3 regions of the Methylobacterium sp. WL120 genome follow, and region 1 is predicted to be linked to each of the others. Evidence: predicted binding sites of a transcription regulator. Region 1 holds the regulator's gene; each other region holds the start of a gene.

Region 1 (4,480 bases):
GCGCTGGCGATCATCGCGACGCCGGTGATCGTGCGCACCACCGAGGACATGTTGCGCCTCGTCCCCGGGACGCTGCGCGAGGCCGGCGTCGCGCTCGGCGCCCCGATGTCGACGGTGATCCGCAGCGTGACGTGGCGGGCGGCGTCGGCCGGCATCGTTACCGGCATCATCCTGGCGCTCGCCCGCATCGCCGGCGAGACCGCGCCGCTGCTGTTCACGGCGCTCAACAACAACTCTTGGTTCAGCCGCGACCTGATGGGCGGCGTCGCGAACCTGCCGGTGATGATCTACCAGTTCGCGCTCTCGCCCTATCCGAACTGGCAGCAGCTCGCCTGGGCCGGCGCGCTCCTGATCACCATGACGATCCTGCTGCTCTCGGTCGTCGCCCGCTTCGTCATCAAGCCGCAGACCGCGCGCTGATGTCCATGGGGACCCTGAACCCGCCGCCGGCACCCACGAGGAACACGACGATGAACGCCGCCCCCGCGATCAGCGCTTCCCAGTTCGACGGCCGGAACCCGGCCGACGAGCACGCGCCCATCCGCATCGCCGCCAGGGAGCTGAACTTCTATTACGGGCAGTTCCACAGCCTGAAGAACATCAACCTCGACTTCCACGACCGCCAGGTCACCGCCCTGATCGGCCCGTCCGGCTGCGGGAAGTCGACCCTTCTGCGCACCTTCAACCGGATCTACAGCCTCTACCCGGAGCAGCGCGCCGAGGGTCAGGTGCTGCTCGACGGCCAGAACGTGCTCGACGCCAACGTCGACCTGAACGAGCTGCGCTCGCGCATCGGCATGGTGTTCCAGAAGCCGACGCCGTTCCCGATGTCGATCTACGACAACGTCGCCTTCGGCCTGCGCCTCTACGAGAAGCTGCCGAAATCCGAGCTCGACGGCCGCGTCGAGTCGGCCCTGCGCAAGGCCGCCCTGTGGGACGAGGTGAAGGACAAGCTCAAGCAGTCCGGCATGGGCCTCTCCGGCGGCCAGCAGCAGCGCCTGTGCATCGCCCGCACGGTGGCCCAGAGCCCCGAGGTGATCCTGTTCGACGAGCCGACCTCGGCCCTCGACCCGATCTCGACCGGGCGCATCGAGGAGCTGATCGAGCAGCTGCGCAGCGAGTTCACGATCGTCATCGTGACCCACAACATGCAGCAGGCCGCGCGCATCTCGCAGTTCACCGCCTTCATGTATCTCGGCGAAGTCATCGAGGTCGGTCCGACCAACCGCATCTTCATGAACCCGACCGTGCGTCAGACCCAGGACTACATCACCGGCCGCTTCGGCTGAGCCGCATACGGATCGATCGAGGACCAAGCCCATGCCCGGCCACATCGTCACGTCCTACGACACCGACCTCGAGGACCTGCGCCGCTCGATCTCCGAGATGGGCGGCGTCGCCGAGAAGATGATGACCGAGGCGACCGACGCCCTCGTTCGCCGCGACACCCAGCTCGCCCAGGCGGTGATCCTCGCCGACAAGCGCCTCGACACCCTCCAGCGCGAGATCGAGGAGCGCTCGGTGCTGCTCATCGCCCGGCGCCAGCCGATGGCGATCGACCTGCGCGAGACGATCTCGGCGATCCGCGTCTCGGGCGACCTCGAGCGCATCGGCGACCTCGCCAAGAACATCGCCAAGCGCGTCGTCGCGATCAGCGACCAGGCCCAGGCGCAGAAGATCGTGCTCGGCGTGCAGCACATGAGCGACCTGGTGCAGGAGCAGCTCAAGGACGTGCTCGACGCCTATGCCAGCCGCGACGTCTCGGCGGCGCACAACGTCTGGGAGCGGGACGGCGAGATCGACGCGCTCTACAACTCGCTGTTCCGCGAGTTGTTGACGTACATGATGGAAGATCCGCGCAACATCTCGTTCTGCACGCACCTGCTGTTCTGCGCCAAGAACGTCGAGCGCATCGGCGACCACACCACCAACATCGCCGAGACGATCCATTATCTCGCCACCGGCGAGAACCTCGCCGGCGACCGCCCGAAGAACGACGCGTCGAACTACGCGACGGTGACGCCCGGCGCCTGAGACGCCTGTCGGCGTCTCACGGCGGCCAAGGAAGTCGGGCGGCCCGCCCGGGAGTGCCCTGCATGCGTACGCGGATCCTGATCGTCGAGGACGAGGAGGCGCTCACCACCCTCCTGCGCTACAACCTCGAAGCCGAGGGCTTCGAGGTCGATTCCGCAGCCCGCGGCGACGAGGCCGAGCTGCGCCTGCAGGAGCAGGTGCCGGACCTGATCCTGCTCGACTGGATGCTGCCCGGCCTCTCGGGGATCGAGCTGTGCCGCCGGGTGCGGGCGCGGCGCGAGACGGCGTCCCTGCCGGTCATCATGCTGACGGCGCGCGGCGAGGAGGGCGACCGCATCCGCGGCCTCGGGACCGGGGCCGACGACTACATCGTCAAACCGTTCTCCGTGCCGGAGCTCCTGGCCCGGGTCCGCGCGCTGCTGCGCCGGGCCAAGCCGACCCATGTCGCGAACCTCCTGGAGGCCGGCGACATCGAGCTCGACCGCGACAGCCACCGCCTGCGCCGGGCGGGCAGCGAGATCCACCTCGGGCCGACCGAGTTCAAGCTGCTCGAATTCCTGATGCAGAGCCCCGGCCGGGTCTATTCCCGCGAGCAGCTCCTCGACGGCGTCTGGGGCCACGACGTCTACATCGACGAACGCACCGTCGACGTGCATGTCGGCCGCCTGCGCAAGGCCCTGAACCGCACCGGCGAGACCGACCCGATCCGCACCGTCCGCGGTTCGGGCTACGCCTTCGACGAGACGTTTTCGGGCGAGGATTAGGGCACCTTCGTTCCCGCGCCCGCGAGCCCCGCGCTGCGGCCCGTCGCCGTCACGGCGTCCAGCGCGCTCAGCACCGTGCCCTCGGTGAGGATCTGCGGCAGCACCGTCGGCTCGCCTGGCCCTGCGTAGAGCAGGTAGAGCGGCACGCCGCTGCGGCCGTGTCGCTCGAGCAGGCGGGTGATCTCCGGATTCTGGTTGGTCCAGTCGCCCTTGAGGTAGGTGACGTCGCGGGCGCGCATCGCCGCGCCGACCGCCGCCGTCCCGAGCGAGGTGCGCTCGTTGACCTGGCAGGTGATGCACCACGCCGCGGTCATGTTGACGAAGACCGGCCGGCCGCCGGCCAGCAGCGCGTCGAGGCGCGCCTGCGTGAACGGCTCGACGCCCTCGGCCCTGGCCTGGGCGCCCGGCGCGATCCGGTCGCGGTCGAGGGTGAGGGCGAGCGCCGCCACGCCGACGACGGCGAGCACCGCGAGGCCGCGGGCGAGCTGCGCCCGCACCGGGCGCGCGTCGCGGCCGAGTTCCCACGCCCAGGCGGAGAAGCCGAGCAGCACCAGTCCGAGCAGCGCGGCGAGCAGGCCCTGCGGCCCGACCTGCTGGGCCAGCACCCAGACCAGCCAAGCGACCGTGGCGTAGATCGGGAAGGCCAGCGCCTGCTTCAGCACGTCCATCCAGGCGCCCGGGCGGGGCAGGGCGCGGAGCGCCGCCGGCCACAGGGTCAACGCCAGGAAGGGCAGGGCGAGGCCGAGGCCGAGGCTCGCGAACACCACGAGGCCGGCGGCCGTCGACTGCGTCAGCGCGAAGCCCACCGCCGAGCCCATGAAGGGGGCGGTGCAGGGCGTCGCCACCACGGTCGCGAGCACGCCGGTGAAGAACGAGCCTTCGAGCCCGGCCCGCCGGGTCAGCCCGTCGCCGAGGCCGGCGAGCCGCCCGCCGAGGTGGAGCATGCCCGACAGGCTCAGGCCCATGGCGAAGAGCAGGTAGGCCAGGGCGGCCACCACGGTGGGCGATTGCAGCTGGAAGCCCCAGCCGATCCCGGCTCCCCCGGCCTTCAGCGCGATCAGCAGCGAGGCCAGCACCAGGAACGCCGCCAGCACGCCCGCCGTGTAGGCGAGCCCGTGCAGGCGGACCCGCCCCGGCGCCTCGCCGGAATGCTTCACCAAGCTGAGCACCTTGATCGACAGAACCGGGAAGACGCAGGGCATCAGGTTGAGGATCAGGCCGCCCAGCAGCGCGAGGCCGGCCGCGGTCCAGAGCGTCAGGGTCTCGGCCGGCTCGGTGCGCGGGATCGCCGGCGCCACGCTCGGCATCGCGCTGCCGGCCGCGAGCGGCGCCTCGTCGCCCAGCGCGAAGGCCTGGCGGACGAGACCGTCGCCGGTCTCCTCCTCGATCGCCAGCACGCCGGGCAGGCTCTCGGGCGCGGCGTCGGTGGGCGTCGCGCGGGTCAGCGTCAGGTGGAGGCCGGCCGCGTCCACGGTGAAGGGCTGCGGCGCGGCGTTCTCGATCGCCGTCTCGGAATAGGGAAAGAACGCCACCGCGCGGAGCCTGTCCGCGGCGAGGCCCGGCGCGTCGAGGTCCAGGGCGAGGCGGTCGCCCTGGCTCGACAGCCGCACCGGCCACGGCGAGGCCTTGGGCAGGGCGGCGCGGGCACGCACGAACAGCGCGGCGTTGGCCGGATCGGCCGC
Region 2 (4,480 bases), on a different contig from region 1:
CCGAGGGCGCATTGCACCATGACGCTGTCGCTCCAGCGGCCGTACTTGTAGCCGACCGCCGGCAGGTGGCCGACGCGGACGAATCCGCAAGCCTCGTGCAGGCGCAGCGACGCCGCGTTCTCCGAATCGATGTAGCCGATCATCTGCCGGTAGCCGCCCGCGGCGCAGGCCTCGATCAGCGCCGGCAGCAGGCGCCGGCCGATGCCGGCATGCAGATGCTCGGGATGCACGTAGATCGAGTGCTTCAGGGTGTAGCGGTAGGCCGGCCGCTTCCGGAACGGCACCGCGTAGGCGTAGCCTGCGACCTGCCCGTTCCGGTCGGCGACGAGGTGCGGCAGGCGCTTCTTGCGCATGGTCTTGCGCCGCCGCCGCAGGTCGTCCGGTAGCAGCCGGTCCTCCTCGAAGTCGCCGACGTCGCCGACGCCGCGGCGGATGTGGTGCTCGTAGATCGCCACCATCGCCGCGAGGTCGCCATCCGATGAGGGGCGGATGACGATGTCGGCGCAGGGCGCGGCCGGCTCTGGCGTCGCGAGGGCGCCCGGCGCCGCGGCGTCCTCCATCAGCGCGCCTCGCGCATGACGTAGGTGTGGAAGCGGATCTGCCCGTCCGGCTCGACCTGCCGGTAGACGCCCTGGATCTCGGCCTCGAAGCCTGGGAACAGGTTGGCGGAGCGCTCGAACATCTTGAAGTAGTCCAGCATCGGCTTGGCCCGCTCATCGATCCGCTCGCCGGGCAGCACCGTGCCGATCCCGGGCGGGTAGACCAGAAGCAAGGTCGTCGCCACACGGCCCTCGGCCTCGGCGATCGGCACGAAGTCGACGTTGTTTCGCGTCAACATCTGGGCCGCGGCCTTGGGCGCCATCACCATCTCGGGCAGGTGCTGCGGCTGGAACTGCTTGCGCTGCAGCGCCGAGGTGCCGTGCTCGCGGTGGAAGGCGTGGAAGTCGGCGCAGAGGTCGCGCAGGCGGATGCCCCGGTAGCGGTTCGGCCGCCGCCGCACGAACTCGGGCATCGCGTCCTCCAGCAGAACGTTGTCGTCGTGCAGGCGCTTGAAGGCGACGAGGCCCGAGATCAGCGTGCCGGCCTTCGACGATTCGACGCCGGGCGTCAGCAGGAAGAGCAGCGAGTTGAGGTCGTTCTTCTCGGCGACGATCCGGTTCTCGCGCAGGTACTGCGCGACGATCGGCGCCGGCACGCCGTGGGCGGCGTATTCCCCAGTCGCCCGGTCGAAGCCCGGCGTCAGCACCGTGAGCTTGTTCGGGTCGGTCATGGCGTAGCCGGGCGAGGTCTCGGGCCCGACATGGGTGAAGCCGTGCCAGCGCGCCCCGGGACGCAGCTCCCAATGCTTCGGGTCCGAGGCGAGCACGTCCGTCGTCAGGCTCTCCCACGGCACGTCGACGCCGTCGGGGCCGGGCGTCACGTCGGGGACGAAGGGGTCGAAGAACCAGCGCCGGCTCGGATCGCCCTCCTTCTCCTCGAACTCGCGGCGGATGGCGCGGACCTTCTTGCGCCACTCGATCCCCAGGCGGATCGTGTCGTCCCACAGGATCATGCCGGACCGGCCCTTCATCATCTGCGCGCCGACGTCGAGCGAGGCGAAGATCGGGTAGAACGGCGAGGTCGAGGCGTGGACGAGGAAGCTCTCGTTGAGGCGGCGATGCTCGACGCGCCGGGTCTGGCCGCGGATGTGGCCGTCCTTGGTGTGGATCTGCGAGGCCTGGCTGAAGCTTGCGAGCTGCTTGTGGGTCGATTGCGTGGCGATGATGCCGGGGGAGGTCTCGTCCAGCCCCTTCAGCCCCATGGCGAACCGGCCGACGAAGAGCGGGTGGAACTTCATGAAGCCGGCCCAGGCCTCGTCGAACAGGATGTAGTCGCACAGGTGGCCGATCTTCTCGACGACGCCCTGCGCGTCAAGGATCGTGCCGTCGTAGGTGCACTGCTCGATCACCGCGACGCGGAACGGGCGCTCGCGGCGCCAGGCCTCCTTGTCCTCCACCAGCGGGTTGCGGCGGATTTTTTCGCGAATGGCCTGCTCGTCCAAGGCCTCGTGATAGATCGGGCCGATCAGGCCGTAGGCGTTGCGGTCGGTCTCGAGGAAGATCGGGATGCCGCCGGCGAGCATCAGCGCGCCGTGGTGGGCCGCCTTGTGGTTGTTGCGGTCGAACAGCACGAGGTCGCCCTCGGCCACCAGCGAGCCGAGCACCACCTTGTTCGAGGCCGAGGTGCCGTTGAGGACGAAGTAGGTCTTCTCCGCCCCGAAGATCTGGGCGGCCTCCTTCTGCGCCCTCAGCGCCGGACCCTCGTGGGTCAGCAGGTCGCCGAGGTCGAGGACCGAGTTGTCCAAGTCGTCGCGGAAGATCGCCTCGCCGAGATGCTCGACGAAGATCCGCCCGATCGGCGAGCGGTTGTAGAAGATGCCGCCGTTGTGGCCCGGGCAGGTCCAGAGCTGGTTGCCCTTCTCGGCGTAGTCGACGAGCGCGCCGAAGAACGGCGTCTTCAGGGTCTCGGCATACTGCGTCACGCGGGAGACGAGGCCGCGGGCGATGAACTCCGGCGTCTCCTCGGCGAGGAAGATGTAGCCGTCGATGAAGTCGAGCAACTCGACCGGGATGTCTTCCAGGCGCTTGCGGCGCACGAGGATGACGATCGGCATCTCCAGGCCGCGCCGGCGCATCATGTCGATCAGCGACGCCGCCTTGCCGTCGAGGCCGCGCTTGCCCCAGTCGACGACCATGCAGCCGATCGCGGCGTCGGTCTGGACGGCGATCGCCGCGTCCTCGACGCGACGCGCGCGGATCACCTCGAAGCCGCGGCCCTCGACCGCCGTGACGATCTGCGCGACGCGGACGCCTTCGAGGTCGTCCGGATCGAAGGCCGGCGCGCACATCAGCACGGTGAATCGGCGGTGGAAGTCCATGGCGTGCCTCTGGCGTAGCGGGTCGGCGCCTGCCTGCGACGCCGTCGTGACGGTTGGATGACGGTCGCGCCGAATGGCGCGGGACCCGGCGGGCGCGGGCGGCCGACATCTGGTTCGCCCGGGTAATACGATCGCGTCGCCAAGGCCATGACGACGATGCCGCCGGGCGCCCGGCCGACATCGGATTCGGCGTCGCCTCCCGCGGGACTTCCCCGTTGCGGTTCGCCTCGCTTTCGCCCCAGCGGATGCCGACAAGACATGCGCTTAACGGATCCTTCACCTCAGCGCCGCGAGCGTCCGACCCGCATGAAGCCGAATCTCGCGATCCTTCGTCCTGCCCTCGCCGCCGCGCTGCTGGCGCTCGCGACCCTGCCCGCCGCGGCCCATCCGCACGTCTGGGTGACGGCGAAGGCCGAGATCGCCTACGCCGACGGCAAGGTCGTCGCCGTGCGCAACGTCTGGACGTTCGACGCCGCCTACACGGCCTTCGTCACGCAGGGGCTGGACGCGAACAAGGACGGCAAGCTCACGCCGGACGAGTTGCAGACCCTCGCCACCGAGAACACCGGCAACCTCGCCGAATTCGGCTACTTCACCAAGCTGAAGGTCGGCGGCAAGGAACAAGCCTTCGCCGACCCGGTCGAGCCGCGGATGGCGATGGAGGGCGACAGCCTCACCCTGAGCTTCCGCCTGCCGCTGAAGACGCCGCCGTCGCAGGGGCGCGGCGTGCTGGCGCTCGAAGTCTACGACCCGACCTACTTCGTCTTCTTCGGCCTGTCGGAGGCGCCCGACGCGGCGACGCTCGTCGGCGCGCCCGCCGGCTGCGCCGCCACGGTGACGCGGCCCAAGACGCCCGAGCCGAAGACGGCGGAGGCCGGATCGCCGGGCATGAGCGAGGCGTTCTTCGAGGCGCTGACGGCGGCCTCGGGCTACGGCGTGCAGTTCGCGAACCGGGTGCTGGTCGCGTGTCCGTAGGCGCCGCGCTCATTGCTCCGCCGGCCCGGCGCCTGCCGCTGCGGCTTTCGCTGGTCGCCGCCGCGATCGGCGTCGCGGCCCTGGTCCTCGCGCTTCTGGTCTGGCTCGTGGCGCCCGGCCTCGCGACGCCACCGCCGCGGTCGCCGTTCGGGATCGGCTTCCGCGAGGCTGCGCCTTCGGCGACCGGGCTCGGCGGCTGGCTCCTGGCGATCCAATCGAGCTTTTCGCGGAGCCTCCAGGCCGCGCTCGCCGCGATCAAGGGCGGCGGCGACTTGACGCCGCTGGTCACCCTCGGCTTCGCCTACGGCGTCTTCCACGCCGCCGGCCCGGGGCACGGCAAGGCCGTCATCGCCGGCTACCTGTTCGCCGGCGAGCGGGCGCTGCGCCGCGGCTTCGGCTTGAGCTTCGCCGCCGCGGTTCTGCAGGCTTTGGTCGCGATCGCGATCGTCGGCACCGGCCGCCTCGTCCTCGGCGCCACCGCCGCCGGCATGACGCGGGCCGGCAACGCGATCGAAATCGCGAGCTTCGCCCTCGTCGCCGCGATCGGCCTCGCGGTGACCTGGCGCAAGGCCGGGCGGCTCGCCGACC
Region 3 (4,480 bases), on a different contig from region 1:
TGGTCGCGCATGCACGCCAGGTCTACGCCGAGGAATGCGGCTTTCCCGATTCGCTGCTGATCGCGTCGGCCGACAACGCCGGCGCGGCGGCGGCGTTCGCGCAGTTCCTGGGCGAACAGCTCGCCGCCATGGGCGCGATCGAGGCGCGGTCGGGTCAGGGGGCGGCGCTGACCTTCGCGGTGCTGGGAGTGATGCTGAGCCGGTCCCTCGACTTCCACCGCATCGACGGCGCGCCCCTGGAGCGCCTGTTCGACGCGCTGGAAGCGCAAGCGCGCGCTCTGCCGAAGGATCAGTAGAGCGCGTTGGCGGCGAGCGCCTGGAACACTAGGGCGTGGCGGCTTGCGAGCGCGTCGACGTCGTGGGTGTAGCCGCCGCCGATCACCGCCACGAGGGGGATGCCCCGCGCCCGCGCCTGCCCGACGACGTAGCGGTCGCGCGCCAGCAGCCCGTCGTCGGTGAGCGCGAGCCGCCCGAGGCGGTCGTCCCGGTGCGGGTCGACGCCGGCGTTGTAGAAGACGAGGTCGGGCGCCAGCGCGTCGAGCAGCGGCGGAAGCCGCGCCTCGAGGACGGCGAGGTAGCCGGCATCGTCGAGCCCGTCGGGCAGGCCGACGTCGAGGTCGCCGGCGATCTTGGCGGTCGGGTAGTTCTTCTCGCAATGGATCGACAGCGTGAACAGGTCCGGTGAGCGGGCGAGGCAGTCGGCGGTGCCGTCGCCCTGGTGCACGTCGCAATCGACCACGAGCGCCCGGCGGATCGCACCCTCGCCCTGCAGCGCGCGGGCCGCGACCGCCACGTCGTTGAACACGCAGAATCCCGCCCCCTGCTCGCGCCGGGCGTGGTGGCTGCCGCCGGCGGCGCTGCCGGCGAGTCCCTGCACCAGGGCGAGGCGCGCGGCGAGCAGCGTGCCGCCGACGGAGGCGCGCGAGCGTCGGACCACGCTCTCGTCCACGGGCAAGCCGATCGCCCGCTCGATCGCCCGCGGCACCGCGAGCCCGAGCACGGCCTCGACGTAGGACGCGTCGTGGGCGAACCGTAGGAGCTCGGGCGAGGCCGGCTCCGGCGTCGTGAACCCGCGCGGCGCCAGCCCGCGCTCCATCAGCACCTCCGCAAGCCGCCCGTACTTGCGCATCGGGAAGCGGTGCCCGGCCGGGAGGATCGCCTCGTAGGCCGGATGGAACACGATGGGCGGGATCACCGCCCGAACGTCAGGTCGGCGGCGATGCGGTCGGCGAGCGCCCGGCCGCTGTCGAAGGCCGCCTCGATCCGCGGACCCAGGCACCAGTCGCCGGCGGCACCCAGCCGCTGCGCCGGATCGTAGAGGCAGGGGTGGCCGAGCGCCGACTCGACCATGGCGTAGCGCCAGCGGTGGACGGCGGCGTAGGTCGGGCGGACCGACGTCCCCAGGCGCGCTTCGAGGGCGGCGACCAGGGCGGCCTGCACCGCCTCGCGCGCCTCCTCCAGGTGGGCGCGCGACCAATCCGGCGCGGCGTGGACCACGAGGCGATGCCCGGGCGCCCGGCCGGGCTTGGTCTCCTCGCGCGCGATCAGCGCGATCGGACTCTCCGAAAACGTGAGATGCGTTTCCGGGAAGCCTGGTGCCGCATCGAGGTCGAGCAGCAGCGACCAGCACGGCGCGTAGGATGCGCGCTCCGGCCCCGGCAGCGCGACGCCGCTCGTCTCCATCAGCGCCGTCACCTGCGGCGCCGGGAAGGTCACCGCCACGGCGGCGAATGGGCCTTCGGTCGCGCCCGCGGCATCCGTCAGCATCCAGCCGCGATCCCCCCGCGCAATGCAGGCGATCGTCGTCTCCAGCGACACCGGCAGCCCGTCGAGCAGGTGGCGGACAGGCGCCGGCATGCCGGGCAGGCCGACCTCGCGGCCCTCGACGCCCCAGGGCGCGGCGACGCCGGCGGCGATCCAGGCCGCGCATTGCGCGCGAAACGCCTCGCCCTTCGCGCGGAAGAACTGTGCGCCGTGGTCGAAGCGGGCGCCGGCTTGCGTGCGCCGCGTCGCCATGCGCCCGCCGATGCCGCGGCCCTTGTCGAAGACGCGGACGTCGAGGCCGGCCTCGGCGAGGCGCCGGGCGGCGGCGGCACCCGCCATGCCGGCCCCGAGGATCGCGACGGTTCCGCCTTCGGCCAAAGCTTCGCTCCCTCATCCGCTTGGTGCTGCTGTCATACGGCTGAAACGCGCGCGCTGTTAGGGGCAGTCAGCCGACGCGGCCGCGCGCCGCGGGACAGGCCAGTTCGGAGATGCGCGCCGCATGGGTCTCGTCAGCACCTTTCCGGCCCCGGACGGCACCACGGTCGCCCTCGTGCTCTGCGCACTCCTGACGGCCCTGCACCTCGCGAGCCTCGTCGTCGCCGGCCGGCGGATCGGGCGTCATGCGTGCGGGACGACGTTTCCGGTGGGCGCGCCCGTCTCGCTGGTGCGCCCGGTCTGCGGCCTGGAGACCTTCAGCGAGGAGACGCTCGCCCGCGGCTTCGCCCTCGACTACCCGGCCTACGAGATCGTCTTCTGCGTCGCCGACGCCGCCGACCCGGTGCTGCCGCTGGTCCGCCGGCTGATCGCGGCGCACCCGCGGGTCCCGGCCCGCATCCTCGTCGGCGACGAGCGCATCAGCGACAACCCGAAGCTCAACAATTGCGTGCGGGGCTGGGAGGCGGCGCGGCACGATTGGATCGTCATCGCCGATTCGAACGTGTTGATGCCCACCGATTACCTGCAGCAACTGCAGGCCGCCTGGCGCGACGACACCGGCCTCGTCTGCTCGACGCCGATCGGCGCCCGCCCGGACGGGATCTGGGCCGCGGTCGAATGCGCCTTCCTCAACACCCTGCAAGCCCGCTGGCAATATGCCGGCGAGGCGGTGGGGCTCGGCTTCGCGCAGGGCAAGAGCATGCTCTGGCACCGCCCGTTCCTCGAGGCGCGGGGCGGCATCCGGGCGCTCGCCGCGGAGATCGCCGAGGACGCGGCGGCGACGAAGCTCGTGCGCGCGGCCGGCCGCCGGGTCCACCTCGTCGCCGCCCCGTTCGAGCAGCCGCTGGGGCGCCGCGCGGCGTTCGAGGTCTGGTCGCGGCAGATCCGCTGGGCGCGCCTGCGCCGGGTGACGTTCCCGCTGTTCTTCGCGCCCGAGATCGCCAGCGGCACCTTGCTGCCGTTCGTGATTGCGGGGTCGCTCGCGGGCACCTGGACGGCGGCGGCCGGGCTCGCGGCGCTGTCGGCTTTGGGCTACGCGGCCGAGTTCCGGCTCGCCGCGCGCGCCGGCTGGTTCCACGCGCCGCGGCTGCTCGTCGGCTTCCTGCTGCGCGACGCCCTGATCCCGCTGGTCTGGTGCGCGGCCTGGACCCATCGTGCGATCGTCTGGCGCGGCAACGCCATGGACATCCGCCTGAAGGGCGCCGTCGGCCCGCGCGCGGTCCTCCGGCGGGCACGCGCCGCCTGAGGCGGTTGCATCGCGCGGTGAACGGCGCGATGCCGAGCCTGTCGCCCACAGCAACGGTCAGCCCGTGCGCATCGCCATCCTCGAAGCCGGCTCGCCGCTGGCGCGGCTCGCCCGCTTTCCGTCCTACGGCGCGATGACCGCGCGCATGATCGGCCCGGCGCATGCCGCCACGATCCTCGACGTGCGCGCCGGCGAGCTACCGACAGACCCGGATGCCTTCGACGGCTACGCGGTCTCCGGCTCGGCCGCCGGCGTCTACGATCCGCTGCCCTGGATCGCGCCGTTGATCGGGTTCCTGCGCGCGCTGCCACCGGGCAAGCCGCTGGTCGGCATCTGCTTCGGCCATCAGGTCGTGGCGGAGGCCTATGGCGGCCGCGCGGTCCGCTCCGGGAAGGGCCGCGGGCTCGGGCTCCACAGCTATGCGGTGACCGAGCGGGCGCCGTACATGGACGACGCGGACCGGATCGCCGTGGCGGCCTTCCACCAGGATCAGGTCGTCGAGGTTCCGCCCGCCACCCGGGTGCTGGCGGCGAGCGCCTTCACCCCCTACGCGATGCTGGCCTATGAGGACCGCGCCGCGCTCTCGGTGCAGTTCCACCCGGAATTCGAGCCCGATTACACCCGCGCGCTGATCGCCGGCCATTCGGAGGCGCAGGACGACCCCGAACGCGCACGGGCCGCGCTCGCCTCCCTCGACGCACCGGACGACCGGCACCGGGTCGGCGGCTGGATACGGCGGTTCCTCGAATAGAGTTGAGAGGCGTTGGTGCGGGTAGAGGGAATCGAACCCCCACGCCTTGCGGCTGGCGATTTTGAGTCGCCCGCGTCTACCAGTTCCACCATACCCGCGACGGGGAGCCTTTTCGCACAGGTTCCGCGGTCGGGCCAAGCCCTTTCCGGGTCGCGCCGCGTGCGCCGGCACGCTGGTGCGTTCGGGCCGGCTGTGCTCAAAGGGCGCCCTCCCCCCGAACCGGATGCAGACGGTCCCGATGATCCGCCGCCTCTACGAGTGGATACTCGCGCTCTCGGGCAAGC

What was found. The regulator PhoB, encoded in region 1, activates phosphate uptake and scavenging genes when phosphate is short. The targets are predictions, from matches to a motif close to TGTCATNNANCTGTCAT.
Region 2: a site for PhoB is predicted at 2,964-2,980, ahead of FV229_RS15260 (Orn/Lys/Arg decarboxylase N-terminal domain-containing protein). Genes of this name have one in related genera too.
Region 3: a site for PhoB is predicted at 2,173-2,189, ahead of FV229_RS04915 (ceramide glucosyltransferase). Genes of this name have one in related genera too.

What each region holds. Positions count from the first base shown of each region.
Region 1 is NZ_VRUT01000062.1:13,432-17,911, reverse strand. It holds gene pstA (phosphate ABC transporter permease PstA) at 1-420, shown strand, start outside; gene pstB (phosphate ABC transporter ATP-binding protein PstB) at 471-1,289, shown strand; gene phoU (phosphate signaling complex protein PhoU) at 1,321-2,034, shown strand; gene phoB (phosphate regulon transcriptional regulator PhoB) at 2,097-2,798, shown strand; gene FV229_RS13345 (protein-disulfide reductase DsbD domain-containing protein) at 2,795-4,480, opposite strand, start outside.
Region 2 is NZ_VRUT01000076.1:18,939-23,418, forward strand. It holds gene FV229_RS15255 (GNAT family N-acetyltransferase) at 1-560, opposite strand, end outside; gene FV229_RS15260 (Orn/Lys/Arg decarboxylase N-terminal domain-containing protein) at 560-2,917, opposite strand; gene FV229_RS15265 (DUF1007 family protein) at 3,224-3,892, shown strand; partial or broken gene FV229_RS15270 (nickel transporter) at 3,883-4,480, shown strand, end outside.
Region 3 is NZ_VRUT01000014.1:11,090-15,569, forward strand. It holds gene FV229_RS04900 (helix-turn-helix domain-containing protein) at 1-296, shown strand, start outside; gene FV229_RS04905 (histone deacetylase) at 290-1,192, opposite strand; gene FV229_RS04910 (FAD-dependent oxidoreductase) at 1,192-2,142, opposite strand; gene FV229_RS04915 (ceramide glucosyltransferase) at 2,264-3,445, shown strand; gene FV229_RS04920 (gamma-glutamyl-gamma-aminobutyrate hydrolase family protein) at 3,510-4,196, shown strand; tRNA gene FV229_RS04925 (tRNA-Leu) at 4,210-4,294, opposite strand; gene FV229_RS04930 (YqaA family protein) at 4,435-4,480, shown strand, end outside.